One region of the Paenibacillus konkukensis genome, then DNA from elsewhere that is predicted to be linked to it. Evidence: riboswitches for the same ligand, from Rfam matches in the RefSeq annotation. Region 1 holds a riboswitch; each other region holds the start of a gene.
What was found. Region 1 has a riboswitch for cobalamin ahead of SK3146_RS26395 (ABC transporter substrate-binding protein). Riboswitches for the same ligand answer to the same signal wherever they lie in the genome.

Region 1 (7,393 bases):
CGCTTCCTCCAGACGCCCCGAGCGCAGCGGATCGTACACTTGCATAGCGGCGTCCTTCAACCCTTTGACGGCTATCGTCGTCGAAATAAACCACGTGTTGACGGCATAACCGAGCCAAGGATGAATGAGTCTGGAGAGCCATAGGATCAGCCCCATGGCGAGAAAAGCCAGCGCTAAGGTAGATATCGTCAACGCAACGCCGCGCAGCCGCTGCGAAGCCGGTGGAAGCGGAGCCGCTTCCGGCGGATGCAGCCTAGACTCCATGTACCCGATCCATCGTCCGATCCAGATAACCGGATGCGTCGGCCAGCGGGGATCGCCGATCCACCAATCTACGAGAATGGCCGCTATCAGCATAACCGCCGTTTCCTGCCAAGAATAAAACAACAACCTATGTCACCGCCTGCCTTCAAACTTGCTGGTTTCGGAAGTGTGGTGAACAAGTCCGCTGCGGTGCCCATTTGATCTTCCGATCGCTGTTGAAATCGGATTTTTGGATGGTTGTTTCCTTTTTTCTATGGAGAACATCCGTCTACAAAGGCAATCGCTAGTACTGCTTCAAATCTTTAACGGCTCTCCGTTCGCTTTTCACCACGTTTAACTCGTCTTCTTCAAACATACCGGCCATCTATTTATCCGGGCGATACTGCAAGCTTTTCAGTTCGAGCGGGATTCCCGCCGTCACCAGAAAAACCTGATCCGCGACCCGGGCCAGCCGCTGGTTCATGATGCCGGACAAATCGCGGAATTGTCTGCCGAGCTTATACTCCGGCACCAGACCGTAGCCGACCTCGTTAGTGACAAGCACCAAATGTCTTTCGCTCCCGGCATACCGCAGACCGGACTGAACCAGCTCATCGATCTTAGCCTGCAGGCGTTCCTCGGCATCCGGCTCCCGCTCATAACGCAGCAGCCAATTGGACAGCCAAAGCGTGAGGCAATCGACCAGAATGACGGAATCGTCTGCAACAGGGCCGCTCCCGCATGCCGCCAACTGCCGCGTTTGCGCGCAAGCCGAAGGCTCCTCCTGCCGCGAAGAAGTCTCTGGATGCCTCCCGTCCGGCATATCCTCACTACCGCTCCGGCGAAGCAGCAGCTCCGCCAGCTCGAAGGACTCTTCTACGGTCGTCCAAGGAAAGCCTGCAGCCTCCCGCTGCCGCCGATGCAGGCCGATCCTTGCTTTCATCTCCTCATCGTACGCTTGCGCCGTGGCGACATATACGCCTTTGCCGGCCAGTCCGGCAGCATGGGCCTCGGCAAAGGAGCTCTTGCCGCTGCGCGCGCCGCCTGTCACTACTATGAGCATAGCCCTATCCGTCCCTCCGTTAGTGATTATCCGCAGAGGAAACGCCGGCCGAAGCGAAGGTGGCCATTTCCTTCATAATCTTCACGGCCGCTTCGATCAGCGGGAAGGCCAGAACGGCTCCCGTACCTTCGCCGAGGCGCATATCCATCCGCAGCATCGGAGACAGTCCCACCGCTTCCAGCAGGCGGGCATGCCCCTGCTCCTGAGATAAATGCGAGGCGATCATATATGAAGCGCTGAGCGGAGCGATCCGGCTTGCAACGAGCGCAGCCGCCGAAGAGATAAAGCCGTCGATCACAATCGGACAGCGGTACAGCGCCGCTCCAAGTATAACCCCTGTCAAACCGGCGATTTCAAGTCCTCCCACCTTCGCGAGCACATCGAGCGGATTATCCGCATCCGGCTTGTTAACCGCAATAGCCCGCTCGATCACCGCCTGCTTGTGGAGCAGCTTCGCATCGTCGATCCCCGTTCCGCGTCCTACGCTGACTCCGATATCGGTTCCCGTCAGCACGGCCAGCAGCGCCGAGCTTGCCGTCGTATTGCCGATTCCCATCTCGCCGGTCGCAAACATCGTGTAGCCGCTGCCGGCCAGTTCCTTCACCAGCTCCACGCCGGTTCGGATCGCCTGCACCGTCTCCTCCGGCGTCATGGCCGCTTCCTTGGCCATATTGCGCGTCCCCTTGCGCACTTTGCGCGAGTACAGCAGCGGATGCTCCAGATCGCTGTTGACGCCGATATCGACGCAGACGACATCGGCCCCGGTATGGCGGGACAGCACATTGACCGCTGCTCCTCCGTTCAAGAAATTGAGTACCATCTGCGGCGTCACCTCCGCCGGGAAGGCGCTGACACCTTCCTCGCAAACCCCATGATCCCCGGCCATCACGACGACGGCCTTCTTGCCGAGCTCCGGGGCGATCTCTCCCGTAATGCCGGCCAGCTGCTTGGCGACCTCCTCCAGCCGCCCCAAACTGCCCGGCGGCTTCGTCAGCTGATCGAGATGGCGGGCGGCCGCCTCGACGGCCTTCCGGTTCAGCGGCTGAATTTCGCCGGCTATTTGTTCTATGTACGATACGGACATTGCTTTTTGTCCCCTCTCCGATGGTTTGCATATTAAGTAAAACGTCAGTCGGCGCCTTTTCACGAATGTGTTCCGCTCTGACGCTGTTCAGCTTCCGACAGGCTTCTGACCGGCTCTCCAACCGGCCGCTGCATCACCCGACTAACGGGCTTGCCTGCAAGCTTCATTCCCGCTCGCGCATCCGGCCTCCCTGCAGCAATATTTGCGGCGCTCCGGTTACCGGATGCTTAAGCACGATCGGCTGCGTCCGGTACACCTGCTCCAGCAGCTCGCTGCGGATCACTTCCTCCGGCCTTCCGATCCCGGCCGCGCGCCCTTCCTGCAGCAGAAGAAGCCTGTCGCAATATTGCGCCGCCAAGTTCAATTCATGCAGCACGGCGACGACGGTAAGTCCGCTCTCCTGCTGCCATGACCGAATCCATTCCATCATCTGCACCTGATAGCCGATATCCAGATACGTCGTCGGCTCGTCAAGCAGCAGCAGCTTCGGCTGCTGGGCCATCACCTTGCCGAGCGCCACCCGCTGCCTCTCCCCGCCGCTTAGCGCGTCAAGGCTGCGATGCTGCAAATGCGCAAGCTCCAGCCGCTCGATGACGGCATCGATCAGCCGTTCCGAATCGTCTCCCGCGGCTTCGTCGCCGAGCCAATTTTGGAACGGATAGCGCCCCATGGCGATAATCTCCCGCACCGTAAAGCCGAGAGCCGGAAGCGCATCCTGCTGCAGCACCGCCGTCCAGCGCGCCAGCGGCTTGCGCGGGTAAGTATGCGCCTCTTGGCCCTGCAGCAGCACGCTGCCCGCACCGGGCTTCTCCACGCCGGAGATCAGCTTCAGCAAGGTCGACTTGCCGCTGCCGTTCGGCCCGATAACGCCGAAGCACTCCCCTGTGTGAACCGCGAAGCTGATATCTTCCAGCACAGGCCGCTCATGATAAGCGATGGCCGCATGCTGCACCCGAATCAGCTCTTGCCGAGCTCCCGTCTCCATTCGTTAGCCTCCTTGTGATCGAAGTATGCCGATGTACACTAAGAATTGGACATCCGCTTGCCGCGCTTCAGCAAATACGCGAAAAACGGAGCGCCCATAAACGCCGTCACCACGCCCAGCGGAATTTCCGTTGGACTAAGCAGCGTCCGCGCCAATGTATCCGCCCACAGCACATAGAACGCGCCGCCGATCAAAGATAACGGCAGCAGCAGGCGATAATCCGGACCGACCAGAAGCCTCAGCAGATGAGGCACGATAAGGCCGACGAACGCGACGACTCCCGATACAGATACCGCCGCGGCGGTAATTAGCGTTGCCGCCGCAAGCGCGATGAGCTTGGTCCGCTCCACGTGAACGCCGAGATAAGAAGCTTGCCGCTCGCCGAGCGCAAACAAATTCATTGCCCGGCCGAAGCCGAGCAGCACCAGCGCGCCGGCAGTCAAATACGGCAGCAAAATCAGCGAATACGACCAGTTCCGCATAGCAAGGCTGCCCATCAGCCAAAATACGATTTCATTGATGACCTGCTTGGACATCGCCACCATCAGTGAGACGAACGCCCCCAGAAACGCCTGCATCACGACCCCAGCCAGCACGAGCGTCTCCGTTCGGAGCTTCCCGTCCGTTCTTGCCAATATAATGACCGTGACGAGCGAAAGCGTTCCCGTGACAAAAGCGACGACAGGCACCGTCCAGGCGCCGAATAGCGCAAACTGCAGCCCGAACAAAATGAGAAAGGCCGCGCCGACGGAAGCCCCGGAAGATACTCCCAGCGTATACGGGTCGGCGAGCGGATTGCGCAGCACCCCTTGGAACGCAGCGCCGGCAATGCCCAGCGCGGCCCCGACCAGCATGCCGAGCAGAACGCGCGGAAGCCGCACCTTCCAGATGATTTGCTCGGCCGCCGGCTGCCAATCCGCCTGCACCGAACCGCCGATCACCGGCAGATGATGAGCGAGTATCCCCCAGACGTCCCGCAGCGGCACATGCACCGTCCCGATGGACAAGCTTATCGTTACGGAAAGAAAAAGGAGCAGAATGCCCGCTCCTCCCCACATCGTCAGCTTCCGCTTCATACTACTTCACCAATTCCGGATATATGCCTTTGGCTATCTCCACCAATCCCGCGGTAATGCGGGGACCCGGGCGGCTTGTCGTGTCCTTATCCACTCCGGCCAGCCGATTGTTTTTGATCGCATCCACTGAAGCCCAGCTGCTGCGCTCCTTAATAATTTGATCCAGCGATTTCTTCGAATTTTCGTCGATCAAATTTTTCGGGTACAGAATGACCTGCGGATTATCCGCTATGACCTTCTCCTCATTCAGCTGCGCATAACCGGTTATATCCGCGGAGACGTTGATGCCCCCGGCCAGCGTGATCAGCTCGTCGAGAAACTCGCCCTTGCCGACCGTCCAGCCCGGGGAAAACTCCATAAGCACCCGCTTCTTTTGCTCCGGCTTTAAGTCTTTGACCGCATCCGTTACTTTTTGGCGCTCGGCTTTCATCGAAGCGACCACTTTCTCCGCCTGCTCCTGCTTATCGAAAATTTGCCCGAACATCAAAATATTGTTCATCACATCGTCGATCGTCTTCGGTTCGACCTTGAACATATTGATATTTAGCCCGCGCAGCTGCTCCACGGCCGCCGTCTTGAGCGATACGCCGGAGAGCACAAGGTCGGCGTTGGCGGCGATCAGCGCCTCCTCGTTCGGCTTCACGATACTGCCCATTTTCGGCTTCTGCTTAGCCTCCTCGGGATAGTCGCAGAAGTCCGACACGCCGGCGATCTTGTCGCCCAGCCCAAGGGCAAACAGCGTTTCCGTCTCGCTCGGGGAAACGGAAACAATTTTGGAAGGCGCCTTTTCAAACGTAAACTCTTTGCCGGTCGCATCCTTGACCTTCAGCGGATAAACCGTCGCCTTCTTCTCCCCGCCCGCCGGAGCGGCGGTAGGAGCCGGCGATGCTTGCGTCCCTGACCCCGCCTTGGGAGGGTCGACGAGCTCGCCCTTAGCTGGTTGTTTCGCCTCGTTCGTTCCGCCGCAGCCGGCTGCGCCGAGCAGCAAAGCAAGTCCCAAAGCTGCCGCCAGCCAACGTTTCGATGATATGCGTTGTACGATTTTCTTCATTATCGGTGTTAGCTCCTCAAATTTATTTTCACGCGCTTACCGCGCGCTCGCTTCCTGCTTCCGTACAAGAAAAATCCCTCTGAGCTCCGGGGGCGGCCGGAGAAACCAGAGGGCTCACGATTGATCAAACGGCAATCAGGCTCTCCTGAAAGGCGAGAACCGTATGCGCTCGACACCCCTTTTTCCTCGAAAGGCCGGTCTTCCATCGAACAGGCAGGTTTCCTGACTTATGGGCATGATGGAGCGCCTCGCCTTCCCATTCTTGCATCCAAGAACAGTGGCATGCGGAGGCGCTTGCTCCCATATACAGTGGCGGGACCGTGCCGGACTTGCACCGGCTTCCCTTTTAACCTGCAAAGCTCTCGGCCTTGGCAGGCACCTGTTCGATACATACTATAAAGATGTTTATGCCTTAGATCCTTACTTCTCGGCAATCACTTTGATCACTTGCATCACTTTATCCTGATTCTTCGCATTGGCCGGCACGAAGGCGACCAAGTCTTTGCCATTCAATTTCTGCTCCGTGAACCATTTGGTTTTCTCTAGCGGAATGCCGTACAGATGCTTCTCGGTTTTTCCGCTTTCCTTGCCGTCCACCGGCAGGTCGAGCACGCCCTCCGGGTAGTCCTCGCCTTTGGCCGCATCGTCCAGACTGACGTATCCGCCCTGCTGCCCTATCGCCTTGAACTGCTCCATAGGAACAACAATGATCCCGTTGTCTCCGGCAGCAATTTCCACGATCAGCTTCTCCATCGAAAATATCGGAACCGTCTGCACGTTAACGGTCGGAGCTTGTCCGAGCTTCGCCTGCAGCGCAGTCTGCAGCTTATCTCCCACCTCCGTCGGAATCCCGTTGGCGCCCATCATAAAGATCGGCACATCCGACTTCGGTCCGCCGCCGCAGCCGGCCAGCACCAGCAGCAACAGCATGATTAGCATGAATTTTCCTCTCATGTTCCCTCTCCTTACAGTCATCATACGGTACGCCTCGCGCTTCTGCAGTTACTACCCTCCATCATATCATAAATGCCGACGGTCTATCAAAAAGACGAAGAACAAATCCCCCAAAAGCCATCCATGCCGCCGACGCGGCACCACAGACAATGGAAATGGGGTACCAAGAGTAATTTCCAGGGTAGTGACGTGATGCTCTGAAGCTTATTCCGTCCGCATCCAGCCTAGGCTGGATCGGCGTCTAACCCTTCCTCTGGGATCGTTCTATGGGTAGACTTTACTTTCGGGGGAGACCCCGGATTTCCACAGGATATGGCTGCGCTTCATTTCCTAAACAAAAAAGGAGCCGACTAACGGCCCCTCTTGCTACGGTTCATATATTCGTTAATTTTTTGATCTAACAGCATGCTGATCTCCACAACATTCGGTGAGGTCAAACTCTTCTCGGTCTGGACCAGCTGCTCCAATTTCAGACGCAGGTTATAAATCTCTTCTTCTAAAGAAGCGGTAGAAGAAGACTGTTTCTTTCTTCCAAAAATCCACTTCGGCTGCTGGTTATTCTCGCGAATCCAACCGATATTGATGTACTGTCTTAGCTGATATTCCGGAAAGGCCATTCTTCATCCCCCCTAACGCCTATCTCTAGATTCGGAAGTCTCATAAATGATCAACGATATGAAACTTCTATACTATTAAAGATACCAGTTTTTAGTTGGGATGGAAATGACTTTTTTTGTCGAATTTACAATTTTCGTATAAAATTCCCTATTCTGTCGATTGCTTCAAGCAGCTGATTGACCGAAGTCGCATAGGAGCAGCGTACAAAGCCTTCTCCGCCTAGGCCGAACACCTGTCCCGGCACCGCGGCAACCTTGGCTTCATAGAGCAAACGCTGCGCGAATTCCTCCGAGCTTAGGCCTGTAGACGCAACCGATGG
Region 2 (7,393 bases), 3.9 Mb from region 1:
CGCGTCGAATCCCGGTATATATGGGGCGCGATTTGTTCGTGTATCTGCAGGACGACGGGAGCGATGTTCCGCACCGTGAAATGCCGCTTCAGCACGGAGCGCAGCACGGCTTTATACTGTGCGCGGACGCTCGGAAACGATAGCAGCTTGCGGGTGAGCTGATTGTATCCCTGGACCCGGACCAGTCGGCTGCTGCATTTTTTGCCGTAGCAGTTGCGTCCCCACGTGCCTTCGTAATCCCATGGAATGATCCGGTACCGGCGCTTGCTCCGGTGCAAGTAGACGGCGTAATTTTGATCGAATCCGTCGTAGTTTCCCGTACAGACCGCGCCGGCGAGCCATTTTACATAATTGTCGATGTCCACCCGCTGCTTCAAGTATCGACTTAATTGCTTCCCCTTAAGCGTATTAAGCTTCAAAATAAACGATTTCCAGCGGATGCGGTCGGATTCGCTCCCCATCTTCAGCTCATAACCGCGAAATAAGGACGATTTCGGCTGCCGGGACTCCGGGTTTGACAACTTAAAATTGGCAAAATCGTTCACGGCATAAAACAACGCTTGCACCGCGATGCCGCGCCGCTCGAAAAAATGACGGTCCACTCCTTCAATCTCCAGGTACACCCCGAGGCTTTGCCCGTTAAGGCTAAGCAAGCAATGCCGGGTGCGGGGACTCGGAACGCCGATCCATTCGAAAAATCGGAACGAAAGCGCATTGCGGAGCATGGAGGGATCGTCATACTCGGCATTGTAATGATAAGTTTTCCCTCCGCGTACGACCTCGTACGATTTTTTCGGATAATCCCGGGTATGCCCTCCGCGATAGCGCAGCTTTACAGGCTCTCTCTTTCCTTGGACAACCATAAAGGCGCTTGCGTACTTTTCGCTCCATACGTTTTTTTGCAGCGATGAATGTTCTTGTTCGCCAATCTCGATAGACCGGGTAGGCAATTCCATGGCACCGTGCCGCCTTTCTCTAAGAAAAGCAAAAAGCCTATCAACGAATATTGATAGACTTTTTGACGTATTTCACCTTATGCTGCGGCCTCTTTGGCCGGCACGGCGCTTGTTCCCATGGCCGGCGAAAGCTGCGCGCGGGTTTTATTGCTCTTCGCCGTTGCCTAGAACGCCGCCCGGCTGAAGGTTGGAATACCAACCCCGGTTCCAGCAAGGATCGCATCCCCAGCGGTTCCCCAAAGGATGATTACCCCTTGTCCGATCTCCGCCGATGTGGTTCCCCCCGGTTCTGCTGCCGATCGTCCGTTCATCTCCGATATGATCGCCTCTCGTGCGGTTGCCGATTGTCCGGCCTTCCCCGAGACGATCGCCCCCTATGCTGCGACCTCTTCTGTGCCCGCATTCGTTCGCGTCCCCTCTGGAACGTCTGCATCTTGGGCGGGTTCCGCATCTGCAAACCCTTCTGGTGCCTCTGCGCCTGCGGCGGCCGCAGCGGCATCTGCATCCGGATATAGCTGCCATGCCAAACTACCTCCTCTATCATTGGGATAGTTTAGTCTATGACTAGCGGACGGCAAATGAAATAGACAATAGTTTGCAAGAAGAAAATATACGGATTTCCTTGTCCAAACGTCCCGGAAGTTTAGAAATCGAAGCGGAAATCTTCATCCTGCAGCGGTTCTACGCGGCTAGCGCGGACATATCCGTTCCCTTTTTTGGAAAAAAAGTCATGCTGCTTCGTGTGCGTGCTGATGCCGTTAAATACGATCGGATTGACCTCTTCGTCCGGAAATGCCGGATCGAGTCCGAGATTCATCAACGCTTTGTTGCCGTTGTAACGAACGAACGTCTTCACTTCTTCGGCAAGCCCGACGGCCGTATACAGCTCATCCGTGTAAGCTTCCTCATTCTGGTGGAGGAAATACAGCAGGCCGTACAGCGCCTCCCGCGCTTCTTCCCTCTCGTCCGGAGTCAGTCTGGCATACACTTCCTGGGCCAGCATGCCGACATAGAGACCGTGAATGCTCTCATCCCGCAAAATCAGGTCGATGATCTCGCCGCTGCTCGTCATTTTTCCTTGACCGGCCAAGTATAACGGATAGAAAAATCCGCTGTAGAACAAGTAGCTCTCCAACAGCACCGAAGCCGCCATGGCAAGATACAGCTGCTTCTCGGAGCGGATGTTCTCGTAATACTGCGAAATGGTTTCCGCCTTCGTTTGCAGCATAGGATGACGCTCTACCCATTGAAAGACGTCGTCGATCTCCTCGTTGGTCGCCAGCGTCGTAAAAATGCTGCTGTACGACTTGGCGTGAATCTGCTCCATCATACCCATGAAGCCGAGCACGGCTTTGCGCTGCAGTCCATCGACATGCTCCAAAATTTTGGGCATGCCGATGCCTCCTTGCACCGTATCGAGCAAAGTCAGCCCGCCGAGCACTTTCATATACAGCTCCTGCTCGGTCGGACTCAGCGTCAGCCACGACATCTTATCGTCCGACAGCGGAATCTCCTCGTCGGTCCAAAATTGCATAATGTTCTGGTTCCAGAACATCGCCGTGAAATCGTCATCCGGCCGGTTCCAGTTGACGGCTTTATGCGGCCTGGTCGTTTGTTCGTTCATTCCGTGATTCCCCCTTGCAAATGTCCGCTCATCTTGATCATACGGAGCAGCTGATGCATTCTTCCACCGTCAGGCGATTTGTCCTCGTATAGTAGAGCGACTTGAGCCCTTTGCGGGCCGCGTAAATATAGTAGCGCGCCAAATCTCTCGTCGTCACGTCGCTATTGACGTGAAGAACGGTGGAAATGCCCTGGTCGACGTGCTGCTGAATTTCCGCGATCAGATCGATCACCTTGAACTGGTTCATATTATAAGCCGATTTGTAGTAAAACACATTGTCTCTGGACAAAAACGGCATCGGGTAATAGGTCGTCGAGTTAGCGTATGTGCGCGTCTCGATCTGCTGAACGATCGGCATGACGCTCGACGTGGCGTTTTGGATATACGATATGCTCTGGGTCGGCGCGATCGCAAGACGATAAGCATGGTACATACCGTGCTTCGCCACCTTTTCCTTCAATTCAAGCCAATCTGCGGGCGACGGCAGCGTCATCCCTTCGAACAGCTGACCGATGCGGTCGGAAACCGGACGATAGTCGGTATTCGTATATCGGTCGAAGTAGGCCCCCGTCGCATAATCGGAACGCTCGAAGCCTTCGAAGGTTATGCCGCGTTCGCGGGCGATCTCCATGCTTTTCTCGATCGAGTAATAATTGACCGCCATAAAGAAAGCGCGAGCGAATTCTTGGGCCGCATCGCTTTCGTACGTAATATGGTTTTTCGACAAATAGCCGTGCAGGTTCATCGCGCCGAGACCGACCGAATGCAGCTCGCGGTTCGCCTTGACCACGCCGGGAGCATTGGCTACCGTCGTCATGTCGCTGACCGCCGTCAGCGCGATCATGCCTTCGTGGACGGACTCGCGGATTTTGCGCTGCTCCATCACGTTGACGATATTGAGCGAGGCCAGATTACAGCAGATGTCCCGGCGAATGATGTCCTGCTGTCCGTAATCGCCGATCTCCGATGTCTCCTGCAGCTGGAAAATTTCCGTGCACAGGTTGGACATTTTGATGCTGCCGAGCGCCTTCAGCGCATGCTGCCGGTTCGCGTTCGTTTTGTTCATCATGTACGGGTATCCCGATTCGAGCTGAATGGCGGCAATCTTCACCAGCATGTCGCGCGCCGACATAATTACCTTTTTGTTTACGCGCTCGTCGGCAAGCAGCTTATCGTACATGTCGTCCATATCCATATCGTCGAGATGCCGGCCGTAGGCGCGGAACACCGAATAAGGAGCGAACACGTGAAGCGGCTCGTTGCGCTCCGCCAGCTCGTAAAACTTGCCGGGCACGATCAAGCCTATGGACAGCGTCTTGAGACGGCTTTTCTCGTCGGCATTGATTTTTTTGCTGTCGAGAAGCTCCATGACGTCCCAGCCGAAAATATTGTAATAGGCCGCTCCCGACCCTTTGCGTTGACCCATCTGATCCGCGTAAGAGAAGGCGTCCTCCATCAGCTTCAGCACCGGCATGATGCCCTTGGCCGCCCCTTCCACGCCTTTGATCGGCTCACCGCGCCCGCGCAGCTTGGATAAGTTGACGGCAACGCCGCCTCCGACCTTGGACAGCTGCATGCATGTGGCAAGCGTATAATTGATCGCGTTCAGCGAATCGTCCACTTCCAGCAGGAAGCACGAAACCATCTCGCCACGGCGGCTCTTGCCCGCGTTCAAGAACGTCGGCGTGGCCGGCTGAAGCCGCTGTTCCATCATCGACGCCGCCAGCGTCAATGCCGTCGCCGCATCGCCCTGCGCAAGATGCAGGGCGACGATCGACACGCGGTCCGGATAATGCTCCAGATAACGGGAGTGATCGTTGCTCTTCAACGCATAATCCGTATAAAATTTCGAGGCCGCCATATACGAGGAAAACCGGAAATTGTAGCCGTGCGTCAGCTTGTAAACTTCCTCGACCTCCTGCTCGGTGTACTGCTCGTACACATTCTCGTAGTAGTTAAGGGCGATCATTTGCTTTACTTTATCGGTATGGGAGAGGAACGTTTGGCTTTTGGCAAATACCTCTTCCATAAATGCGTCCACCGCTTCCCGGTCCATATCCAGCCGGAAGAAGCCGTCGTCTTCCCGTCTCATCAACTGATTGTTTAATTCAATATGACGCAACCGCGCTCATCTCCTTCATGAATTGCTCTACATCGCGGGACGTGCCCGATAATTCGAATTTGGTCAGCACCGGTACGCCGTACATGCGGGCGATCCGGTCCGCGCTGACGGCAAAGTTGTTCCCCCAATTGCGGTTGCCGCTTGCCGATACGCCGGCCAGGCGGCGATAGTTGCGCTTCAGGAAATGAAGCACCTTCTCAGGAGGCTGGCCGAAACCGGTCGTGTAGGTGACGAGCACAAACGGTTCGTCAATCGTCATATTCTCCTCGATTTTGACCGAGGGCACATTCAGCTTGCCGACGAACCGTTCCACATTGCCGGTTTTGGAGTCGTAAGCAATCAGCATATCGGTGTTCTCCTCTCCTGTTTCCGAACCTATCAAAATTTCTGATAGATTGGCGCCATATCAAAAAAAATCAGCAGGACAAAATCCTGCAAACGTGAAACGCTTCTCTGAAGCCGTTTCTTGAGCAGGAACAAATCCCCCAAAAGCCATCCATGCCGCTACGCGGCACCACAGACAATGGAAATGGGGTACCAAGAGTAATTTCCAGGGTAGTGACGTGATGCTCTGAAGCTTATTCCGTCCGCATCCAGCTTCAGCTGGATCGGCGTCTAACCATTCCGCTGGGATCGTTCTATGGTTAGACATTACTTTCGGGGGAGCCCCCGGATTTCCACAGGAAATTGCCGCGCATAATTTCCTAAACAACAAAAAAAGCGCTTCTTTCGGCGGAAGCCGGATGCGCATTCTGGACGAAAAGCTCTACGGTTAACAATCAACCGTAAGCGTATGTACGTACGAATCCGACACTTCCCTATTCTCCGTAGGTAGTGGCAAACTGATAGGCAGGTCTCCTGACTCGGGAATCCCGGCTTCCTCGCCGCCTTCCCGGAATGCTGATCATCCCAGTGGCTTTTGGCGCGAAGCTCCTCCCTTACAGTGGCGGGACCGTGCCGGAATTGCACCGGACTTCCCTTTTAAGCTTAACGCTTCAAACAAGCGAAAAGCACCGATCAGCACAATATATAGAATGCAGAATTAAATGTACCTCAATATATTGTGATTGTCAATGATACATTTGTCCCACTCTGCACAAAACCGGACGCAATCTTTCGCCGCCCCGCTCCCGGCAAGGCGAAGAAGCCTTATGGCAAAAGGAGAGCCGGGGTTCATGCTGCTTGCTCCTGAACGCGGTCGTTCGTCCTTGCAAGGCTTCGCTATAAACTGCTTATAGAAATGCGGTAAAAACGCCGATCGCGCCATGCGGAAAATGCCGGTTGAAATCCGGGGACAAGGGCGAACGCCGACGCTTCCGCAGCCGGTTTCCGCTTGCTTCGTCTTTTTCGGCAGCGGGCTTCCGGCATCTAGCGGTTTAACTCCCAAGCGATGCGCAAGCCTTCGAGCACAAGATCCGGATGCGTGTGCTGGATCGTCCGCGACTCGGGCGAGATCAGCTCCGACAAGCCCCCCGAGGCGACCACCGTAAAAGGCAGTCCCGTCTCTTCCTTCATTCTGGTCACGATCCCGTCGACCTGCCCGGCGATTCCGTTCACAATGCCGTACATCATGCTGGACGACGTATCATGGCTAAGCCCCCTCTCGGGGCTAGTAATATTCACCGAAGGCAGCTGGGCCGTATTTTGGTACAGCGCCTCGGCCGATATAAATCCGCCGGGCAAAATCGCTCCGCCGAGAAATTGCTTTTTGTCGTCCACGACATTGATCGTCGTCGCCGTTCCGAGACCGATCACAATGACGGGCGCGCCATAAAACTGAAGGGCCGCTATCGCGCTGGCGATCCGGTCCGATCCGACCTGCGCGGGATGATCGGTTTTGATGGTGAGACCGGTTTTGATCCCGGGTCCGAATACAAGCGGCTCCAATCCCAGATGACGACGGGAAACTTCGCGCAGCGCCGCCAATAGGAACGGTACGACCGTGCTGATCACGACGCCTCCCAAAGCGGAATAATCGAACCGGCTCCGGACAAACAACTGGCGCAGCACGATCCACAGCTCTTCCGCAGTCATATCGCGCTGCGTAGTGATTCTCCAAAATTGGTTCAGGCTCGTCCCGCCGTAAACCGCCAGCTTCATATTCGTGTTGCCGACGTCGATGACTAGTATGTTTTCCTGCATCGCTCATTCTCCTGTGTCCAACATGTCATTGCTATTATAAACAATTCGAAGAGTCACCGCTACAAGGCGAAGCGGAATTTTATTTTAACCTGCCGGCGGACAGGCCGAAAACCTTTACGGCGCGCGGTATGAAACGCATGACGGAAGGTTACATTGATTTTATAGGGAGTGTGTTTATTCGCCTAAATTCGACGCCGCCATGTTCATTTTCGCCGTAATGTAGTAAAATAACATCAATTTATGTCTATTAGTTAGGAGATTTTGCGATGAGCAGAGAACAAGATTCGACATTGCTGTTACGAAGGCTGTTGGCCATGAGCAGACAGCTGAAGCGAGCGATACAGCAGATTAATAAAAACCCCTATCTTAATCACTCGACGATTTCGGTCATCTTCCAGCTGGAGCAGCAATCCATGAAAATGAACGATATCGCCGACTATTTGTGCATTACGCTGGGAGCGGCGACCAGTCTTGTCGATAAGCTGGAACGGCAGCAGTTCGTAGAACGAATCCGTTCCCAAGAAGATCGCCGCATTATTTATGTGCAGA
Region 3 (7,393 bases), 240 kb from region 1:
GGGAGAAAATATTTGGTAATGTAAATAAATTTTTATGGTTTTCGACAGAATCCTCGTTTGACAAGATACATAGTGTATCATAAAGTGGTTTATGAAGGCAATATTTTGTTAATGGAAAGTACATCATCCATAGGACTTTAGAAGGAGTGCGCCCAATGAATGCCAATAACTTGAAACAGGAGACCCGGACTTTAGATATACGTCATATTATGAAGCAGATGCAGATAGACGAGACGAAATTTATCGGCGCCGCCGCCGCCGCTTCTAGTGAAGCGCTTCCGAGCCGAAAGGTCGCTTTACGCCATCCCCTTTCTTCCCTTCCGATTCCAAGTCCCTCTTTAAAATAAGAGCTGCGATTTCCTCCTGAATTGTTGAATGATCAAGCCGAAGCTTTCCCTCAAGACTGACATGTTGGCAAGCGGGCCGGGCTTATGCGGGATGAATAAGAGTACGCTCCCCTATTAGCCTATGCTTGCTTATGGAAGAACTTTCAAGTTTTCTTGGCAAGCGGTCAAAGCGGCATAATTCATAAGAAGTATGGCCTATCGGCCGCACGGAGCTGTTTTTGTATAGGACCTCTTGACCGGGGGCTTTTTTTTATTTATGATAGATACAAAATGTATCAGATTTCGACCGATTGATACGCTGCATATAGGACCATTATCGATTATCGCTGTGTAAGACGACTTATACTAACAAATCGGCAGGAGGGGTAAGGATGAAAGTACTAATTACCGGAGGTGCGGGATTCATTGGGTCCCATACGGCGGACTGCGCATTGAGGGCAGGCTTGGAAGTCGTTGTTGTCGACAATTTTAGCGCGGGCCAAGAGGAAGACATTCCTAAAGGCTGCAAGGTGTATAAAGCGGATGTATCGGGCAAAGAGCTGCGGGACATTTTCGAAGGAGAGAAGCCTGACTACTGCATTCATCTGGCCGAGAAAAACGAGCTCGACGAGTCGATCATCAACCGCGGTCTCAGCCCCAATCTGCGGGGGCTCATCTATCTGCTGGATTTGTGCAAAGAGTTTCAGATTCAAAAGCTCGTTTACGCTTCTTCCGCGGAAGTATACGGCTTGACGGAGTCCCGGCCTGCGGATGAAAACGCTTCTTGCGTCCCCGTCTCCTGCATGGGAATGTCAAAGCTGGCTCCCGAAGAATATATCAGACTGTACGGAGCTCTCTACGGGCTTAACTATACGATCCTTCGCTATACGAACGTATACGGCTACCGTCAGAAGCGGTTCGGCGGGGGCGGGGTCATCTCCGCATTTTTGGAAACCTATGTGAACGGCGAGCGGCCGATCATATACGGCAAAGGGTTGCAAAGCCGGGATTTCGTCTGCGTGACGGATGTGGCGGAAGCGAACATTCAGGCGCTGACCCGGGGGAACGGGGAAATCTATAATATAGGTACGGGGGTAGCGACGCCGATCGCCGAGCTGTTCGATCTGATGAACGAAATGCTCGGTCAGAAGCTGAAGCCGGCTTACGCCCCGGCGCGCGCTGCGGAACAAACCCATGTATGCGTAAGCTACGCCAAGGCGGCCAAAGATTTGGGATGGACGCCTTCGGTCAGCCTGCGCGAGGGCTTGACGCAGATTGCGGGAGATTTTATTTACAAGCGGTTTATGGATAAATTGAACGGGGTAAAAGAGGCTGCGCCGGAACCGGCTTCTGTCAGCCTGATCGTTCGCAGAATGGGGGTAAAAAAAGCGGGACGCAGGCTAAAAACTGTAAATTCATGATACGCTTCGTATTTTAGAAGCGTGGCGAAAAAGCGGCCGGAGGACACGACTCAATCACCACTCTTTTAGAACTAAACAAAAATCCTTGCTTCCCGTGACAGGGTTAGGGCAGGGATTTTTCTATGAAAATAAAGATTTATTTATAATTTCGATTTCGACAAAATGATCGGCAGTTTTATAGGAACATCCCCCAGCAAGCGACATTATTTTTTGGACGCTTCATATATAATACTAAACAATGAAAGCTATGAAACGAGATGGAGAGTGGGACTGGGATGCAAGAGCAAAAGAAGAGCTTGGATATCAACCGTATTATGGAACAGCTGCAGATTTCCGCGGAAACCTATGAACGTTGGAGCGGCTTGGAGGACGAACATGCTCCGGCGGCCGACAAAGGCTTCTCCGCGTGCGGCGGCAAGCCGTTATATCCCGTATTTCACTGGGAAATGAATCTGATGGAATACAGCAGATGACACAGCCGCGACGAAAAGCCGCGTCATCAAGGCTTGGCCTGCGCTTGCTTGTTTTGGCTTTGGCCCGTTAAACGCTCCGAGCGAATAAAGGCAATGAAGCTTCTGGATTCCGCTTCGGTCAATTCTCTGCCGTCTACGGTCAGAACGAACCTCTCCATAATCGCTTCATCCGACAGCTCCAGCTGGTTGGCGAACTCGTTAATATAATAGGTATCTTCGCTGCGCCCCATCAAGTAATCTACGGTGACTTCGAAAAAATCGGCGAATTTTTGAATCGTCTCGTAATCGGGTTCTCTGCGGTTGTTCTCGTAATGAGAGAGTGCGGAACGGGTAATTCCTACCCTGCTCGCAAGCTCCTCTTGGGTCATGCATCTTTTGTTCCGGAGTTTCGCTATCGTTTGTCCGTATTTCATAAAGCTTTCGTCCACCTTCTCTAATCTGATTTGTTTCATGTTTGCCCCTCGGAATCAAGCTTTTGGCTACATTGTTCGTACGAGGCCGACTTCTTGCAAGGGTTGAAGCGCAAAATAAGAAATTCGGCCCATGTAAGGCCATCGTTCGACAAGAGGCGTATATAGACAAATCTTTGTTTAGGGTGATATGATTGCTCTGAACAATTAAATATGAAAGCGAATTAGGTGCTGGACGGGGCATGCCCCTCCGGCTTAAAAGGGAAGCCGGTGCAAAACCGGCACGGACCCGCCACTGTAAGGAGCGCCGATGATCATCGGTTTATTATCCGGTACGAATGCCACTGGGACGACAGTTGTCGCTGTCCTGGGAAGGCGCCGGACGAAGCTCTAAGTCAGGAGACCTGCCTCGTTCCATGACACTGTTAACCTACGCGGATTTAGGGAGGTGTTAGAGATCGGCTTACCTTATATAAAGCGCGGAATTCATTCCGGACGCTTATTACCACCCAAGGGTACGGGCTGCAAAAGCATTTCTAACACTATTTGTTGGAGATGCTTTTTTTATTGTTTAGGAATGGTGCGCCAACCGGCAACGACGAATACCGGCATGAAGAAATAAAGAAACGACTGGCGGATGGCTTGCTCAATTTTTAGGCATGCGCAGCCGCAGCGGGAATAGAGTTTAGGAAGGAAAGGATGTGCAAGCATGGCGGGCAAACTGCTTATTATCGGATTCGGGCCGGGCAGCTTCGAGCATATTACGAAACGGGCTCGGGAAGCGATTGAAGAAAGCGAAGTGATTATCGGATACAACACGTACGTCGATTTGATCCGCGGTTTGCTGACGGACCAGGAAATCGTCCGGACGGGGATGACGGAGGAGGTCAGCCGGGCCCAGGAAGCGGTGCGGCAGGCGGAAGCCGGCAAGAAGGTAGCGGTGATCTCCAGCGGCGACGCAGGCGTGTACGGGATGGCGGGACTGGTATACGAAGTGTTGATGGAAAAAGGCTGGAGCCGCAGCGGCGGCGTCGAAGTCGAGATCATTCCCGGCATTTCGGCTATCAACTCCTCGGCTTCGCTGCTCGGGGCACCGGTCATGCATGATGCTTGCACGATCAGTCTAAGCGACCATCTGACTCCATGGGAGCTGATTGCCAGGCGCGTCGAGGCGGCGGCTCAAGCGGACTTCGTCATTGCGCTGTACAATCCGCGCAGCGGCAGAAGGACGCGGCAGATCGTGGAGACGCAGCGCATTCTGCTTAAATACCGGTCGCCGGAAACGCCGGTTGGCATCGTGAAGAGCGCCTATCGGGACCGCCAGCACGTCGTGCTGACGAATTTGCGCGATATGCTGGATCACGATATCGGCATGCTGACGACGGTGATCATCGGCAACGCGTCGACAACGGTGTACGACGGCTTGATGATTACGCCGCGCGGCTACCAGCGCAAGTATACGCTGAACGCGGACGTTCAGCCTCTGAAGCCTCACCAGCGGCTGAAGGAGGAGGCGGAGCCGTGGGCGCTGCGGCAGTGGGATGAGCCGTCGGGAAGCGACTCCGACGACGAAGATTGGGACTGGGATGAGCCGGGCGAGTCCGATTGGGACGAGGAGGATGCCGGCGTCGGCGCGAGTGCTGCCGCGACAGCGGTGAGCGCGGAGCGGGCGAGCGAGCGCCCCGGCGGAGGCAGCGTGAGCGTCGCGGAAGCGAGCGCAGGCGCAGCGGTGAGCGCGGAGCGAGCGGGCGAGCGCCCGGGCGGAGGCAGCGTGAGCGTCGCGGAAGCGAGCGCAGGCGGAGCGGTGACAGCGGTGAGCGCGGGACGGGCGGGCGAGCGCCCGGGCGGAGGCAGCGTGAGCGTCGCGGAAGCGAGCGCAGGCGGAGCGGCGACAGCGGTGAGCGCGGAGCGAGCAGGCGAGCGCCCGGGCGGAGGCAGCGTGAGCGTCGCGGAAGCGAGCGCAGGCGCAGCGGCGACAGCGGTGAGCGCGGAGCGGGCGAGCGAGCGTCCGGGCGGAGGCAGCGTGAGCGTCGCGGAAGCGAGCGCAGGCGGAGCGGCGACAGCGGTGAGGCCGGAGCGAGCAGGTGAGCGCCCGGGCGGAGGCAGCGTGAGCGTCGCGGAAGCGAGCGCAGGCGCAGCGGCGACAGCGGTGAGCGCGGGACGGGCGAGCGAGCGCCTGGGCGGAGGCAGCGTGAGCGTCGCGGAAGCGTCGCCGCTGCAGCTGGCGCTGCAGGCGCTGCAGCTTGTCGACCGCAGCCGCGGCATAGAGACGGCGGCCGACGGCTTGCCAGCGGGAGCGGGGATGTTCCGCCAGCAGTCGATATTCGAGCTGGCGGTAAGTCCCGGCGTAGCGGAGAAGCGATTCACTGCGAAGCAGATGATCACGCTGGCCGATGTGGTCGGCGAGAAGGGCTCGATGGAATATACTCCGCATCATCAACTGATCGTGCGGGTGCCGACCGACAATCCGGATGAAATTACATCCCGGCTGCGCGCGGAAGGTTTTCTGCTTGCTCCGATCGGCGATGTGGCGCAGCTCAAGGCCTGCGACTTCTGCAACGGCGACAAGGGAGATGCCATTCCTTACGCCGAAGAGCTGCAGCGCAAGCTCGGCGGCCTCAACGTACCGAAGGAGCTGCGGATTGGTCTTAACGGCTGCGGTATGGCCTGCTACGGAGCGGTGCAGGAGGACATCGGCATCGTATACCGCAAGCAGAAGTTCGATTTGTTCCTCGGCGGCAAGACGGTCGGGCGTAACGCTCATCCGGGGCAGCCGGTAGCCGAGGGCATCGAGCCCGAGCAATTAGTAGAAACGATAGAACGAATCGTGCAGCGCTATATTTCGGAAGGTCATCCGAATGAGCGGTTTCATAAATTTTTCAAACGGGTCAAGGAATTAGAAGGTTATCGTCACCAAGAGCTTCCCGTTTTCCAAATTGAGAACGCGGTGTGTGGGGATTAACGTTACGTGACGGATATGGGAGGGGTTACTGATCATGAATGCTGTACTATTTGTAGGGCACGGCAGCAAGGATGCGGAAGGCAACGAAGAGGTGCGGGAATTTGTCCGCACGATAGCGGGAGAGATGGATCAGCAACTGGTGGAAACCTGCTTTCTGGAATTCGAATCGCCTACGATCGCTCAAGGCATTGAGCGCTGCGTGCGTCAGGGAGCTTCGCAAATCGCGATTGTTCCTATTACGTTATTTTCGGCGGGGCACGCCAAAATTCATATTCCGGCCGCTATCGACGAAGCCAAGCTTCGCTACCCTTCCGTACAATTTACATACGGACGGCCTATCGGAGTGCATGAACAAGTGCTCGATATTCTCGCATCCCGTCTGGAATCCGCCGGGGCGGCTGCGGGGCTTGAACTGACCGGGAGCCCGGAGCTGGAACCTGAGCTTGAACATACGGCAGTACTCGTCGTAGGCCGGGGAAGCAGCGATGCCGATGCGAACAGCGATTTGTTCAAAATTTCACGTTTATTTTGGGAAAAGCTCAAGGTCAAATGGGTGGAGACGGCGTTTATCGGAGTGACCGCCCCGTTGGTCGACGAAGGAATCGAGCGATGTCTGAAGCTCGGCGCGCGCAGAGTGGTCATCCTGCCGTATTTCTTGTTTACAGGCGTGTTGATCAAGCGGATGGAAGCGATGCTCACCCAATTTTCGGAGAAGTATCCGGGGCATCAGTTTATGCTGGCCGACTATTTCGGCTTTCATCCGAATTTGCGTCATATTTTGCGCGAGCGGGCTTTGGAAGCGGTCCAGGGCGAGACAAAGATGAACTGCGACATGTGCCAATACCGATTGGCGGCGATGGAGCATATCGATCATCATCACCATCACGACCACGATCATGATCACCATCATCACGATCACCATCATAGTCACGAACATGAGCATGATCACCATCATGAGCATGGACATGACCACGACCATCATCATGGACATAATCATGAGCATGGGCACGATCACCATCATGGTCACGAGCATGAGCACGGGCACGATCACCATCATGGTCACGAGCATGAGCATGACCACGATCATCATCATGAACATGAGCATGATCATCACGAACACGAGCGTGAGCATGACCAAGGACACAGTCATAAATCTGCGCATGATCATGATCACGCGCTTGCCCGCGGGCGCAGCGAAGGTCATTGATCGCGAACGTGGGGAGAAGGCTATGACGGAGCGAGAGGCAAGGCTGCAACACCCGCAAGTCATAAGCCGTAAGACGGCAATATCCCGGAAGTCCGGCGAGCGCTAGAGGGGGCCCCGGGGCAGTCCGGCAAGCAAAGGCGGCTTCGCTTTATAGCCGCCTTTGCCCGGATTTTTCACAAGATAGAGGAGGCAGTTACGATGATATTAGTGATGGCTGGAACGAGCGACGCCCGCGAGCTGGCGCTTCGCATCCATCAGTCCGGTTACACGCTGCTTACGACGGTGGTTACGGATAGCGCGGCCAAGTCGATGGAGGAGGCCGGACTCCCGGTCATGACCGGACGTCTGACCGCCGAGGCGCTGGTTGCTCTGGTTCGGGAACGCGGCATACGCGCGCTTGTCGATGCGACGCATCCGTTTGCGGAAGAGGCGTCGAAGAATGCTATTGCGGCAGCCCGGGAAGCAGGGGTGCCGTATATTCGTTATGAGCGGGACCGGATCGCTATCGACCAGCACCCGCTCATTACGTTTGCTGACGACTATGAGCAGGCGGCTGAGCTGGCCGCTCAGCGCAAGGGCGTCGTGATGCTGACG
Region 4 (7,393 bases), 2.9 Mb from region 1:
GCGTGGTAACGGCGCTACCGCTGCTTTTCTTTGCGCGAGCGGCCGCCCGGATGGCGTTGTCCACGCTCGGCTTCGTACAATACATCGGGCCGACGATCATGCTGTTACTGAGCGTATTCGTGTTCAAGGAATCGGTCTCGCCGGTTCTTCTCATCGGCTTCGCGCTCATCTGGACAGCGCTTGTCGTATACGCTGCGGCATCAGTTCGCGGCACGAAACTCGCGAAGGCGCGCTGACGGCAAACACGTCCAGCTCCCGGTACAGTCATAACAGCCATTTCCGTCCGCTGAGGAGGAGGTGGCTGTTTTCTGTGTGGGGTTAAGGGCAGGAAATAGAGTTTGAGAATAGAGGAGAGACATCCAAATGAGTGTCCTTTTTTAAATTTATCAGCTCACGACCACGATTGGCAACGACATGAAATTTATACTAAAAACGTATCCTATGAAAGGATAGAGTTTAGCGCGGCAAATGGAAATCAAGATCTTGCCTAGATAGCAGTTGAACAAGAAAAAGCGGCGGTCGCAAGAAAAAATAAAGAAGTTTAACAAGATAAGAAAATTGCACTTACTATAAAGTAAATCATAAATTTGCATACATTCCGGTAACAGCGATTTGCCAGATTACGCAAAACGGGGAAGACGACAAGCTCCCCTCAAATTTGGGGGCAGAACCTTCAGCTTCCGAAAAAGCCTCCTATAAGATTGTAAAATGTGAAGATGGAAGTGTTATTTAAGTACGTTGCATGAATGAGTCTTCAGAACTATCAAGAATTAATATTACGCCTAGAAGCATAGGTTTTCCTACAGCATCTTTATTTTTGCTATGTTTATTGGCTATACTTTATTTAATCATATAATTTGAAAATAGGAGTTGTTAATTTATGCATGATGAAACAGTTAAGCATAAATATACTAACCGTTTGATCAATGAAAAAAGCCCATACCTGCTGCAGCATGCTCATAATCCTGTGGACTGGTTCCCTTGGGGAGAAGAAGCTTTCAGTAAGGCTGCTCGGGAAAGTAAACCCGTATTCTTAAGTATAGGCTATTCCTAGCTTCGGCTATATACAATAATTGGGGTGTAAAGTGTCAACCTGCCATTGGTGCCACGTAATGGAAAGAGAATCTTTCGAAGATCAGGAAGTAGCGGAGCTGCTGAACCGTGAGTACATTGCCGTCAAGGTCGACCGCGAAGAGCGGCCGGATGTGGACAATGTATACATGACGGTATGCCAGGCGTTGACCGGGCAGGGGGGATGGCCGCTGACGATTGTGATGACGCCGGAGAAGAAGCCGTTCTTCGCGGGCACGTATTTTCCGAAGTGCAAGCGGTATGGGCGTCACGGACTGATGGAGATATTGACGAAGCTGGCCGATGCATGGAAGGAGAGCCCGGACAAGCTGGCCGAGACGAGTGAGCAGGTCGTTCAGGAGGTCGAGAGGACGATGCTGTCGAACCTGAAGGGGACCCTCTCCGAAGACGTCCTGGATAAGGCGTTCGAGCAGTACGAGCAGCGGTTTGATCCGGAGTACGGAGGGTTTGGCGACAGGCCGAAGTTTCCTACTTCACATCATTTGTCATTCTTGCTTCGCTATTATCAGCGGACCGGCAAGGAGGCGGCGCTGCGGATGGCGGAGAAAACGCTGGATGCGATGTCCCGCGGCGGAATGTTCGACCATATCGGATACGGTTTTTCCCGTTATTCGGTGGATGAGCGGTGGCTTGTTCCGCATTTTGAGAAAATGCTGTACGATAACGCCCTGCTGGCCTGGACGTATATCGAAGCCTACCAGCTGACTGGCAAGGTGAAGTATGCGAGAGTCGCCGAGCAAGTGTTTACCTATATTTTACGAGATATGACGCATCCGGAGGGCGGCTTCTATTCGGCGGAGGATGCCGACTCCGAAGGGGAGGAAGGCAAGTTCTACGTATGGTCCCCCGATGAAGTCACAGACATCCTGGGGGCCGAGGACGGAGAATGGTACTGCGCCCTCTACGATATTACGGCGGAAGGCAATTTCGAGGGGCAGAGCATTCCGAACCTGATTGCACGCGATTTGGAGACGGCGGCCCGGCTTCAAGGGGGAACGGCCGAGCAATGGCAGGAGCGAGCGGAACGCTGCCGCCAGCAGCTGTTCCTTCAGAGGGAGCGGCGCGTTCATCCCGGCAAGGACGACAAAATATTGACCTCATGGAACGGTCTGGTCATCATGGCGATGGCCAAAGCGTATAAGGCGCTCGGCAATGAGACGTATTTGCAGGCGGCGGTCAAGGCGGCGCAGTTTATTATATCGCACATGAGGAGAGAGGACGGGCGCTTGCTGGCGCGTTACCGCGACGGCGAAGCGGCATATCTGGCGTATGCGGACGACTACGCGTTCCTTGTGTGGGGGCTGATTGAGCTGTACGAAGCGACGTTCGACCTGAGCTATTTGAAGCTGGCGCTTGAGCTGAACGCGCAGATGCTGGAGCTGTTCTGGGACGAACAAAGCGGCGGGTTGTATTTTTACGGCAGCGACGGCGAAGCTTTGTTTACAAGAAATAAGGAGATTTACGACGGAGCTTTGCCGTCCGGCAATTCGGTGGCGGCGATGAATTTGCAGAAGCTGGCCAAGCTGACCTATGATGCCAAGCTGTCGCGAATAGCGGATACGCAGCTCGCAGCGTTCGCCGGGGCGATCGAGCATTATCCTTCGGGGCACGCGATGTTCCTGATCGCGCTGGACATGGCCTACGGCCCTTCAAGCGAGATTGTCATTGCGGGAAGGCGCGACGCGATGGAAACGCAGCAGATGATCGAAGCGGCACGAAGCGGCTTCCGGCCGAATGCGCTGACGGTGCTGGTGCCGGCGGGCGAGGAAGGGGAAGAGACGGCGAAGCTCATTCCGCTCGTTCAGGACAAGCGGGCGATCGGGGGACGAACGACGGCTTATGTCTGCGTGGACTTCGCTTGTCAGTCGCCGACGGCGGATGTGGACGAGTTGGCCGAGCTGTTAGCTGATCCGATGGACGAGTAGCGGCGGAACGAATTTCTGCTTATTTACCGCGATGGCTCGGGTCAACACCTCTTCAGGTATTGCCATAAAAAGTTTGGACCTAAGCAGGAGTTTGTCTCCGGGCAGCGAATAACACATAAGTCTGTACTACATGAACTGCATATGGAATAGGATAAAACCGTAATCGACGTCTTGGAGCTTCGCTGTCCGGGCTGGTAGCAGGTTTTATCGCGGATAGAACGAAGGGCGGCGGCTCTCCTGCACATGGATGGCGTCTCGCTTGTTCATTTTGTCCGTACATTCCGTAAATTAGGTGCCTTTGTGAAGACAAAGGGTAACAGGGAATCGGGTGCAAATCCCGAGCGGTCCCGCCACTGTATACGGGGAGTTTCTTTCATCACGTCACTCGGGGTTAACCCACCGGGGAAGGCGAAAGAAGACAGCGATCCGTGAGCCAGGAGACCTACCTAATTTAACTATGCACCAAGAGTCCTTCGCGGAAAGGAGCGGTGTACGAATCGTGAAACGGCAGGAGCTTAAGCGCTGATGTCGTCTATTCATACGTACCCACGACCAATTCGAGACGGATTGGTCTTTTCTTGTTGCCCGCGAAACCAATCGATCAGGAGGTTGTATTCGCAATGAAAAGAAAAAAATGGATGAGCACGCTGCTCCTCGTCCTCGGGTTTGTGCTGTACTTCAGCGTCAACGAGCCCGAATCCGCTTATGCCATGCACATTATGGAAGGATTTCTCCCGATGGGATGGGCGATCTTCTGGTGGGTCGCGTTCATTCCGTTCTTTGTCCTGGGGCTGCGCGCATTAAGGAAAATTACGAAGGAGACGCCGGAGCTGAAGATTATGCTGGGGTTAGCCGGAGCGTTTACGTTCGTGCTGTCTGCGCTCAAGATTCCTTCCGTTACGGGAAGCAGCTCGCATCCGACGGGGACGGGCCTCGGTGCGGTCATGTTCGGCCCGCTGCCGATGAGCGTGCTCGGGTCGATCGTACTGCTGTTCCAAGCGGTGCTGCTCGCGCACGGGGCTTGACGACGCTGGGAGCGAACGCCTTCTCGATGGCCTTGGCCGGTCCGGTCGTCGGTTATTATGTGTATCGCTGGATGATGAACGCCTCCGGCAAGCAGAAGCTGGCGATTTTCACGGCGGCGGCCCTGGCCGACCTGTCTACGTATGTCGTCACTTCGCTGCAGCTGGCGCTGGCATTCCCGGCGGAGCAGGGAGGCATTGCAGCTTCGTTCCTGAAATTCGGCGGCATCTTCGCCATAACGCAAATTCCTCTCGCGATCAGCGAGGGCTTGCTGACCGTATTGATCTGGAATTGGCTGCAATCTTACAGCACCAATGAGCTGGCTCTGCTGCAGCGCCAAATGAAAGGAGTCAAAGAATCGTGAAAAACAGTACGAAATGGATTCTCATCGCTGTGGTGTTATTGGCCGTTCTTCCGCTTCTTTTCGTAAAAGGAGAATTCGGAGGAGCGGATGACGCCGCCGAGGATATGATCAAGACGCTTCAGCCGTCTTACGAGCCGTGGTTCTCGTCGCTGCTGGAGCCGCCGCCGGAGACGGAGAGCATGCTGTTCGCCTTGCAAGCTGCGCTCGGATCCGGATTTATCGGGTACACGATCGGCTTGTTCAAAGGAAAATCCGCTAAATCCAAGACGCAATGATTCGAACGATCGATGTTCTATCTTACAATAACAAGCTGCGGATCGTACCGCCCATGTGGAAAAGCGGCTTCGCCGCCGCTCTCGTCTTCCTCGCCTACCTGACGCATCCGGTCGTTGAGCTCGCGCTATTCGGCTGGATGCTGGTGTGGACGATCGGGTACGCGAAGATTCCGCTGCGCTATTACGGGGCGTTTTTAGGCGCCTCCTGTCTGTTTTTTATCGGGAGCCTGCCTGTGCTGCTGCTGGAAATTGAACCGGCGGGCTCCGCGCAACAGATGACGCATGGCATCATAGTAGGCGCTTTTTCCCATATGACCTTGTATTTGAACTGGAACGGACTCCATCTGGCGATGAAGCTCTTCGTCCGCATTCTCGCCTGTTTGTCCGCGACGCTGTTTCTGATCTTGACGACGCCGATGACGGAGCTGTTCCAGGTCATGCGCAAGCTGCGCGTGCCTCATTTGGTGCTGGAGTTGATGTTGATAACGTACCGCTTTTTATTTTTGCTCGCCGATACGGCGCACGATATTTATGTTGCGCAGCGGGCGCGTGGAGGACAGCAGGGCTTTCGCGGCAGATTGCAGGATACGGCCGTTCTTGTCGTGCGGCTGTTCGGCAAGACGATGCAGCGTTACCAGGGGCTGGCGAACGGGATGATCTCCAGGGGCTTTACGGAGGACATCCGGATGGCTCCCTATGAGGCCGAGCCGATGCCGGGGCGGTACAAGCTGGAGATGTACGGCGGCGTTGTTCTGCTCATCGCAGCGGAATGCTGGCTGAGATGGAGGGGGATGCGATGAAGCCGATTATGCAGGCGCAAGAGGTTGTTTACAGCTATCCCGGCACGGAGGCGAAGGCGCTTGAAGGGCTGACCTTAAGCATACCGGAAGGGAAGAAGACCGCGATCTGCGGTCATAACGGTTCCGGTAAATCGACGTTGTTTCTGCAAACGATAGGAATTCATCGCCCGGCTTCAGGACAAATGCTGTGGAAGGGCGAGCCGCTCTCCTATAGCCGGAGCAGCCTGAAGCAGCTGCGGGAACGAGTCGGCCTTGTGTTCCAGGACCCGGAGCAGCAGCTTGTTTTAAGCACGCCGCGCGAAGATATTTCCTACGGCCTTCGCAATGCGGGCGTGCCCGAGCCGGAGATCGCAAGGCGCACGGGGGCGATAATGTCGTCGATGGGACTTGCGGCGCTGGCGGATCGGCCGATCCATCAGCTGAGCCTAGGGCAGAAGAAGCGGGTCGCGCTGGCCGGCGTGCTGGTGCTTGAGCCCGAGCTTGTGCTGCTCGACGAGCCGACGGCTTATTTGGACAGGCAGTCCGAACAGCAGCTGCTGGAGGAGCTGGAGCGGATTCATCGAGACGGCATCACGGTGGTGATGGCGACGCACGATATGAATCTGGCCTTTGCCTGGGCGGATTGGGTGCTTGTGATGGATAAAGGCCGCTGTGTACGGGAAGGCACGCCGATGGACGTATTCGAAGGCGGGGACGATCTTCGCGCCATAGGGTTGGAGCTTCCGATGCTGCTGGAGCTATGGAACGAGCTGCCTGAAGCGATGCGGCGGGGCGCGGAAGCTCCTCGCAATCTGAAAGACTTCAAACGATGGATAAGAACCGCATTGGCTGTGCAGCTGCAGCGCTAGAAACGCGGTGAAAAAGCGGCGGCGTAGAGGAGACCGTTGCCTCGCTCCGCAATATGGCGCTGGCTGTCAAGCAGTTTAGAGAGCGCAATTCTGTCGGCGCCAAGTAAACATAAATCGTTCGTACGGCAAAAGGCCCCGAAACGTAAGCGGAGAAAAGCAATTCCGCCTCGTATCGGGGCCTTCTTTGTCCATTAAGGGATAAATCTTATTTTTCCTGAATCATCGTCTTCCACAAATCGGTCGTATCGTAGCCCAAGCGCCATGCGGCGACTCCGGCAAGATTGTATTTCTTGGCAAGCTCCAGACGCGCTTTGACGGTATCTTGATCTTCCAGCCAAGATACGTATTGGAAGCCGCCCTCGCTGTATTCGACCCGATACTGCTTGAACTGCTCGTCCCATGTCAATTTGGCGTTTTTGCTGGCGATGAGCGCCGGCATGTCTTTCATCAAGACGGCCCGGTTGCTCACGAGATTGCCGGAGCCGTCAATCTGCCATTCGCGGACATAGAACGGAATACCGATAATGAGCTTGTCTCTCGGAATGCCGTAGGAGAGAAATTCCTGAATGCCTTCCTCGACCCACTGCAGCCCGGCGACCGAACCGGCCTCCGTGCTTCCTTTCCAATATTGGTCGTAGGTCATCGTTATAATGTAGTCGACGATCCCGCCCAGCTTCTCATGGTCGAAGGCCGTCTGGGCGTTCCACTTGACGCTGCCCCGGGGAAGATCGATCGAGATTAGCAGGCCTTTGTCATGTGCGGCTGCGGTCAGGTTCGCGATGAATTTCGTGAACGCAGCGCGGTCTTTGCCCGCCAAGCTTTCAAAATCGATGTTCAGCCCGTTCACGCCGAGCTCCGCGCCCTTATTCACCAAAGCTTGAATAAACTTGGTTTGCGCGTCGGCGTTAGCCAAAAACGCGGAGGTGAGGTTCGCGTCAAACTGGTTGCTGACAAGCGGCTGCACGGCATATCCTTGCGATTTAAGCCAGGCGACCGTATCTTTGTTCGAAGTGTCGGTCAGGCCGCCGGCGCCGTCGGCGAGCGTGAAATACGTCGGCGATACGAC

Region 2: linked by a shared signal. The riboswitch ahead of nrdI (class Ib ribonucleoside-diphosphate reductase assembly flavoprotein NrdI) and the one ahead of SK3146_RS26395 (ABC transporter substrate-binding protein) in region 1 are both predicted to bind cobalamin.
Region 3: linked by a shared signal. The riboswitch ahead of cobJ (precorrin-3B C(17)-methyltransferase) and the one ahead of SK3146_RS26395 (ABC transporter substrate-binding protein) in region 1 are both predicted to bind cobalamin.
Region 4: linked by a shared signal. The riboswitch ahead of SK3146_RS04335 (energy-coupling factor ABC transporter permease) and the one ahead of SK3146_RS26395 (ABC transporter substrate-binding protein) in region 1 are both predicted to bind cobalamin.

The regions. Positions count from the first base shown of each region.
Region 1 covers NZ_CP027059.1:6,065,160-6,072,552, reverse strand. Annotated here, with positions in the region: gene cbiB (adenosylcobinamide-phosphate synthase CbiB) at 1-390, opposite strand, end outside; gene SK3146_RS26415 (bifunctional adenosylcobinamide kinase/adenosylcobinamide-phosphate guanylyltransferase) at 629-1,306, opposite strand; gene cobT (nicotinate-nucleotide--dimethylbenzimidazole phosphoribosyltransferase) at 1,326-2,390, opposite strand; gene SK3146_RS26405 (ABC transporter ATP-binding protein) at 2,554-3,375, opposite strand; gene SK3146_RS26400 (FecCD family ABC transporter permease) at 3,414-4,451, opposite strand; gene SK3146_RS26395 (ABC transporter substrate-binding protein) at 4,453-5,502, opposite strand; cobalamin riboswitch at 5,698-5,900, opposite strand; gene SK3146_RS26390 (hypothetical protein) at 5,923-6,441, opposite strand; gene SK3146_RS26385 (aspartyl-phosphate phosphatase Spo0E family protein) at 6,807-7,073, opposite strand; gene SK3146_RS26380 (aminotransferase class I/II-fold pyridoxal phosphate-dependent enzyme) at 7,199-7,393, opposite strand, start outside.
Region 2 covers NZ_CP027059.1:1,990,242-1,997,634, forward strand. Annotated here, with positions in the region: gene SK3146_RS08625 (CotH kinase family protein) at 1-956, opposite strand, end outside; gene nrdF (class 1b ribonucleoside-diphosphate reductase subunit beta) at 1,600-2,580, opposite strand; gene nrdE (class 1b ribonucleoside-diphosphate reductase subunit alpha) at 2,618-4,702, opposite strand; gene nrdI (class Ib ribonucleoside-diphosphate reductase assembly flavoprotein NrdI) at 4,689-5,048, opposite strand; cobalamin riboswitch at 5,534-5,735, opposite strand; gene SK3146_RS08645 (type III pantothenate kinase) at 6,071-6,844, opposite strand; gene SK3146_RS08650 (MarR family winged helix-turn-helix transcriptional regulator) at 7,111-7,393, shown strand, end outside.
Region 3 covers NZ_CP027059.1:5,820,876-5,828,268, forward strand. Annotated here, with positions in the region: gene SK3146_RS25330 (hypothetical protein) at 156-347, shown strand; gene SK3146_RS25335 (NAD-dependent epimerase/dehydratase family protein) at 719-1,747, shown strand; gene SK3146_RS25340 (hypothetical protein) at 2,023-2,220, shown strand; gene SK3146_RS25345 (helix-turn-helix domain-containing protein) at 2,247-2,633, opposite strand; cobalamin riboswitch at 2,840-3,056, shown strand; gene cobJ (precorrin-3B C(17)-methyltransferase) at 3,340-5,592, shown strand; gene SK3146_RS25355 (sirohydrochlorin chelatase) at 5,627-6,799, shown strand; gene cobK (precorrin-6A reductase) at 6,998-7,393, shown strand, end outside.
Region 4 covers NZ_CP027059.1:989,434-996,826, reverse strand. Annotated here, with positions in the region: gene rarD (EamA family transporter RarD) at 1-236, shown strand, start outside; partial or broken gene SK3146_RS04340 (thioredoxin domain-containing protein) at 881-3,017, shown strand; cobalamin riboswitch at 3,291-3,481, shown strand; partial or broken gene SK3146_RS04335 (energy-coupling factor ABC transporter permease) at 3,638-4,404, shown strand; gene SK3146_RS04330 (energy-coupling factor ABC transporter substrate-binding protein) at 4,401-4,679, shown strand; gene cbiQ (cobalt ECF transporter T component CbiQ) at 4,676-5,479, shown strand; gene SK3146_RS04320 (energy-coupling factor ABC transporter ATP-binding protein) at 5,476-6,327, shown strand; gene SK3146_RS04315 (glycosyl hydrolase family 18 protein) at 6,533-7,393, opposite strand, start outside.